One region of the Herbaspirillum sp. NPDC101396 genome, then DNA from elsewhere that is predicted to be linked to it. Evidence: predicted binding sites of a transcription regulator. Region 1 holds the regulator's gene; each other region holds the start of a gene.
What was found. Region 1 encodes sigma-54, which starts transcription at its own class of promoters, with help from an activator protein. Its sites were predicted from a motif close to TGGCANGNAANCTGCTTT; they were not measured.

Region 1 (2,202 bases):
CGAAATCGCCCGTGCGCTGGCGACCGATCCGCGCTTCGTGCTGCTCGACGAACCATTCGCCGGTATCGATCCGATCGCCGTGATCGAGATCCAGCGCATCGTGCGCTTCCTCAAGGAACGCGGCATCGGCGTGCTCATCACCGACCACAACGTGCGCGAGACGCTGGGCATTTGCGATCGCGCCTACATCATCAACCAGGGCACCGTGCTGGCCAGCGGCAGCCCTGACGACATCATCGCCGATGAGTCCGTCCGCCGCGTGTATCTGGGCGAACACTTCCGCATGTAATCCGCAGGCAATACGCTGCCAACTGAAAACTGAATGAAACAATCCCTCCAGCTTCGCACCTCTCAGCATCTGGCATTGACGCCGCAGTTGCAGCAGTCGATCCGTTTGCTGCAGCTGTCGACGCTGGAACTGCACCAGGAACTGGAACAGATCCTGTCGGACAATCCGCTGCTGGAACGCCTCGACGATGCGCTCGACAATTCCGTGCGGCTGCTTGCCGACGGCGCCCTCAGCAGCCCGTCTTCGGCGCAGGCGGAGCCGGTCGAAAACAGCGCCGCCAGCGCTGCACCCGCGGAAGGCGAAGCCGGCGATCCGCAGGACAGTGCAAGCGGCGACGAGCATGCGAGCGGCGATGCCGACTGGAGCTTCGACGACGTCGCCCGCACCGGCAAGACACCCGACGACGAAGACTCGCGTCCGCAACTCGAAGCCCACGACGTCACGCTGCGCGAACACCTGCAGGAGCAGACCCGCCTGACCGTGCGCAGCTTGCGCGACCGTGCGCTGATCGAACTGATCGTCGACGCGATTGACGACCACGGCTATCTCGAAGAATCGCTGGAAGAAATCCATGCGCGCCTGCCCGAAGAACTGGAAATCGAACTTGACGAACTGACCATTGCACTGAAGCTGCTGCAGAGCTTCGAGCCGGCCGGCGTCGGCGCGCGCAGCGCCTCCGAATGCCTGGCGCTGCAGGTCCGGCGCTTGCCGAAAGTTGCCTTTGTCACACGCCGGCTGGCGCTGACCATCGTTGAAGATTACCTGGCGCTGTTCGCCCAGCGTGATTTCAATAAAATCAAGAAAGCGCTCGGTTGCGACGATGAAGACCTGCGCGAGGCGCAAGCCGTGATTCGCCAGTGCCATCCGCATCCCGGCGCCATGTTTGCATCGGGCCGATCCGACTACGTGGTGCCCGACGTGATTGTCAAAGCGTCCAAGGACGGCTGGCAGGTTTTGCTCAACCACGACGTGATGCCGCGGCTGCGCGTCAACGCCATGTACGCCAACGCACTCAAGCAAGCCAAGGGCGACGGCTCGCTCGGTTCGCAGCTGCAGGAAGCCAAGTGGCTGATCAAAAATATGCGTCAGCGCTTCGACACAATTTTGCGTGTCGCCCAGGCAATTGTTGAGAGGCAACGCAACTTTTTTTCACATGGCGCCGTTGCCATGAGACCCCTTGTGTTGCGCGAAATAGCTGATACACTGGGTCTACACGAGAGCACTATTTCTCGTGTAACGACTCAGAAGTACATGCTGACCCCGCATGGCATGTTTGAGTTGAAATACTTCTTCGGCAGCCACGTCGCAACAGAAACCGGAGGTGAAGCTTCCTCCACTGCGATACGGGCTCTCATCAAACAACTGATAGGAGCAGAAGACCCTAAGAACCCACTCTCTGATAGCAAGATTGCAGATATGTTGGCGGAACAGGGCATGGTGGTGGCGCGACGGACCGTCGCGAAATACCGCGAAGTGCTCAAAATTCCGCCGGTGAATCTCCGCAAATCTCTGTAAGTTTTTCTGTAGCAAAGCATCGTTGCTGTGTTCTGTTGAGTTCGGGTGTTTTGTTCTGGTGCTGCCTGCAAGCAACCGGACAATGCGTAAGAACCTCCAGCAATCTCACGATAGGAGTGCTGTATGAATCTGACCATTAGTGGCCATCATCTCGATTTGACCCCCGCCATCCGCGAGTACGTGCAAAACAAGCTGACGCGCATCAAGCGCCACTTTGACCATGTGATCGACATCAGTGTCATTCTCAGCGTAGACAAGCTGACCGAAAAAGAAAAACGCCAGAAGGCAGAAATAAACGTTCATATCAAGGGGAAAGACCTGCATGCCGAGAGCATTGCACACGACCTGTACGCCGCCATTGACATGCTGATCGACAAACTGGATCGCCAGGTGATCAA
Region 2 (2,202 bases), on a different contig from region 1:
CGGCTACAACATCATCGCCTCGCTGCCGGCCGACCTGTACCTGCCCGAGCGCATCGCCCAGCTTCAGCCCGACATGATCATCATCGACGCCGAGTCCGATGCGCGCGACGTGCTCGAGCACATCGTCATCGCCACGCGCGACGAGCGCCGCCCCATCGTCATGTTCACCGAAGACGACAACACCAGCACCATGGAAGCCGCCATGGAAGCCGGCGTTACTGCCTACATCGTGGCCGGATTGCAAGCTGAACGCATCAAGCCGGTGCTCGACGTGGCGCTGGCGCGCTTCCGCCAGGAGCAGAAGCTGCTGACCGAATTGTCCGACACCAAGCACAAGCTGGCCGAACGCAAAGTGATCGAGCGCGCAAAGGGCCTGCTGATGTCCCGCCACAAGCTGTCGGAGGACGAAGCCTATCAAAAGCTGCGCAGCATGGCCATGAACAAGAACCTCAAGCTCTCGGAAATCGCCCAGCGCCTGCTGGACGTCGAAGACTTGCTCGGCTGACACTTTTCCCGCATGCGGCGGCGTGCATGCACCGCCAAATTGGTGCGCAGCACAAAGGCGGTGCGCCTCCACGCTTGCAAACTCCCCTCGCTTTCCTTTCAAACCTGTTACGCCGGATTGTCGCTTTGCCCATGAGCGGCGCGGCTTTTAAGTGTTTTATAAGCTGCTTGGCACGCTCTTTGCTGAATCGTCTGCATTAGCGCAAGGTTTGCGCAATGAACGATCCGGCCAATGGCGGTCGGATCCATCCAAGACAAAGGCGTCTTTCGACATGACTCAGTGCATGCCGAAGGGACGCCTTTTTTTTTGCCGCCGAACAAATGGGGAATGCGATGGAATTCAAAGAGCAAGCGAGCAAGGCCGTGGAAGCTGTGAACGAAGTGGATTTCAAGCGTCGTCAATTGATTCAGACTGCAGGACTTGCAACGGGAGCGAGCATGTTGGGACTAGCCACGGGAGGAGCCTGGGCGGCCGGCTCCGATAAACCGGAGAAGGAAGAAGTGAAGATCGGTTTCATTCCGCTGACCGATTGCGCTTCCGTCGTGATGGCCTCGGTGCTCGGTCTCGACAAGAAATACGGCATCAAGATCGTGCTCAGCAAGGAAGCCTCCTGGGCCGGCGTGCGCGACAAGCTGACCAACGGCGAGCTGGACGCGGCGCACGTGCTCTACGGCCTCATCTATGGCGTGCAGATGGGCATCGGCGGGCAAAAGAAAGACATGGCCGTGCTCATGAACCTGAACAACAATGGCCAGGCCATCACGCTGTCGAAGAAGATCGCCGACAAAGGGGGCGTCGACGGTCCGTCGCTGGCCAAGCTGATGCAAACCGACAAGCGCGAATACACCTTTGCGCAGACTTTCCCGACCGGCACCCACGCGATGTGGCTGTACTACTGGCTGGCCGCCAACGGCATCAATCCGATGAAGGACGCCAAGGTCATTACCGTACCGCCGCCGCAGATGGTGGCCAACATGCGAGTCGGCAACATGGATGGTTTCTGCGTTGGCGAGCCCTGGGGCCACCGCGCGATCGTCGACGGCGTCGGCATCACCGCCACCACCACGCAGGACATCTGGAAAGACCATCCGGAAAAAGTCCTCGGCACCACGCTCGACTTCGCCAAGAAATATCCGAACACCTGTCGCGCCATGATGGCGGCGATCCTCGAGGCCGGAAAATGGATCGACGCCTCGCTGGCCAACAAGAACAAGATGGCCGAAGTGATCGCCGACAAGTCCTACGTCAACACCAGCAAGGACGTCATCGATCAACGCATCATGGGGCGCTACCAGAACGGTCTCGGCAAGACCTGGGACGACCCGAACTACATGAAGTTCTACAACGACGGCGCGGTCAACTTCCCGTACCTGTCGGACGGCATGTGGTTCATGACGCAGCATCGCCGCTGGGGCCTGCTCAAGGACGATCCGGATTACCTGGCCGTGGCCAAGTCGGTCAACCAGATTGATTTGTACAAGGACGCCGCGACCATGACCAAGACCAGCATTCCGAAGGACGTGATGCGTACATCGAAGCTGATGGACGGCACCGTATGGGACGGCAAGAATCCGAAAGCCTACGCCGCTTCGTTCAAGGTCAAGGCCTGAGCGTTTGCGTCGTCAGGCCGATGCAGGCCGACGGATCGCAAGACATCTTGCAGCAGCATCAAGTGATCAAGTGAAGGAATCGATATG
Region 3 (2,202 bases), on a different contig from region 1:
ATGAGGCTGACATTACTTCAGTCGGAAGGCTGGCGCACCGGATGAAAGGTGCTGCCTTGACGATGGCGGCAGGCGAGATTGTCAGGACACTGGAGCGTATCGAAGCAATTGCCGTGCATCGCGCGCAGCCGCCGTCTGATCTGAGCGCTGAAGTCAGTGTGCTCGAACGGCAATTGCAATCCATCTGATTCAAGTTTGCAAAAAGCCAAACGGCCCGCTGATGCGGGCCGTTTGGCTTTTGCGATGAAGGAACGCCAGAGCGGCGTCGCCCGATTCAAGTCAACTCAAGCCCCGACCCACGGCAGGCCGGCCTTGCACCATCCCTCAATGGTCTTGCGATGCCCAGCGCTGTCCTTGTTGCCCTCGAAGCCTTCCAGGATGTCATAACAGCGCACATAGCCGCTTTCGGTCGCCAGTTTGGCGGCATGGCGGGAACGCACGCCCGAGCGGCACAGGAACAGCAGGGTAGTCTCTTTGCCGGCGGCAGCGCCCAGTTGTTCCAGGAACTGCGGATTGGGCACGCTTTCCGGGTAGAGATTCCATTGCACCGCGAGATGCTGTTCGGCGGGAATGACGACCTGGCCGACCCAGTCGCGTTCCGCCTTGGTGCGGACGTCGACCAGTTTCACGGCCGGGTCGCCCTGCAGCAGGGCAAACGCCTCTTGCGGCGTTACCGCACCGGCATACGGAAATTGGCCGGACTGAGCGCGTTGGGCGGCGGTGGAAAGAATTTCGTTGGAAGTCGTCATCAGAGTCCTTTGAGAATTGCTGAAAAGATACCTAAATTATTATTTCAACGCCAGCAGCGCGGAGTATTTGCACCAAAATTAAGCATTTCACATAAATCGCATTTTATTGGTGCATAAATATTCATTTGCACCATAATTGCTCATTATTGGAATTGGCATGCACTGCTCGGAAACGCCCACCCGTCAATAACTCCCTAAAATATGTCATAAGCATGAACGCAAGGCAGTTGATGGCATGGAATCTGCTATCATTCCCGCCTGAGTTCTGGCGCACTATCTGTTGTATTTGCTGCACACATCAAGTCGCACGTAGTCGGCTCATCACCCAAATTGTACAAATTTATACTACTTCCTCGTTTTAGGAGATTCGCATGGCAAGGACGGCCGCAGAGGTTTTGAAGTTGGTGAAAGACAATGAAGTCAAGTTTGTTGATTTCCGTTTTGCCGATACCCGGGGTAAAGAGCAACACGTAACTGTGCCTGTTTCCCACTTCGACATCGACAAGTTCGAGTCGGGTCACGCATTCGACGGTTCCTCGATCGCCGGTTGGAAGGGCATTGAAGCTTCGGACATGTTGCTGATCCCTGATCCAAACACCGCCAACATCGACCCGTTCATGGAAGAAACCACATTGTTCATGCAATGTGACGTGATCGAGCCATCCGATGGCAAGGGTTACGACCGTGATCCACGCTCCATCGCCAAGCGCGCTGAAGCTTACCTGAAGTCCTCGGGCCTGGGCGACACCGCCTATTTCGGTCCTGAGCCAGAATTCTTCATCTTCGACGGCGTACGTTGGGGTGCGGACATGTCCGGTTCCTTCGTCAAGATCGAATCCGAAGAAGCATCGTGGAGCTCCGGCGCCAAGCTCGAAGGCGGCAACACCGGCCATCGTCCGGTCGTCAAGGGCGGCTACTTCCCAGTGCCACCAGTCGACAGCTTCCAGGACATGCGTTCGGAAATGTCCCTGATCCTCGAATCCCTGGGTATCCCTGTTGAAGTGCACCACCACGAAGTGGCCGGCGCAGGTCAAAACGAACTGGGCACCAAGTTCTCGACACTGGTTGAGCGCGCTGACTGGACACAGACACTGAAGTATGTGATCTGGAACGTTGCCCACACCTACGGCAAGACAGCGACCTTCATGCCTAAGCCACTGGTCGGCGACAATGGCTCCGGTATGCACGTTCACCAATCGGTCTGGAAAGACGGCAAGAACCTGTTCGCAGGCGACGGCTATGCTGGCCTGTCCGAATTCGCGCTGTTCTACATCGGCGGCATCATCAAACACGCCAAGGCGCTGAACGCGATCACCAACCCAGGCACCAACTCGTACAAGCGTCTGGTTCCAGGCTTCGAAGCACCGGTCAAGCTGGCGTACTCGGCGCGTAACCGTTCCGCATCGATCCGTATTCCACACGTTGCGAATCCTAAGGGTCGCCGTATCGAAAC

Region 2: the regulator sigma-54 is predicted to act here: its motif matches at 674-691, upstream of ACIROY_RS09820 (CmpA/NrtA family ABC transporter substrate-binding protein).
Region 3: the regulator sigma-54 is predicted to act here: its motif matches at 981-998, upstream of glnA (type I glutamate--ammonia ligase).

What each region holds. Positions count from the first base shown of each region.
Region 1 is NZ_JBIWNT010000005.1:86,157-88,358, forward strand. It holds gene lptB (LPS export ABC transporter ATP-binding protein) at 1-289, shown strand, start outside; gene ACIROY_RS17790 (RNA polymerase factor sigma-54) at 323-1,804, shown strand; gene hpf (ribosome hibernation-promoting factor, HPF/YfiA family) at 1,928-2,202, shown strand, end outside.
Region 2 is NZ_JBIWNT010000003.1:12,999-15,200, forward strand. It holds gene ACIROY_RS09815 (ANTAR domain-containing response regulator) at 1-505, shown strand, start outside; gene ACIROY_RS09820 (CmpA/NrtA family ABC transporter substrate-binding protein) at 943-2,115, shown strand; gene ntrB (nitrate ABC transporter permease) at 2,200-2,202, shown strand, end outside.
Region 3 is NZ_JBIWNT010000003.1:515,637-517,838, forward strand. It holds gene ACIROY_RS12045 (response regulator) at 1-188, shown strand, start outside; gene ACIROY_RS12050 (rhodanese-like domain-containing protein) at 285-749, opposite strand; gene glnA (type I glutamate--ammonia ligase) at 1,121-2,202, shown strand, end outside.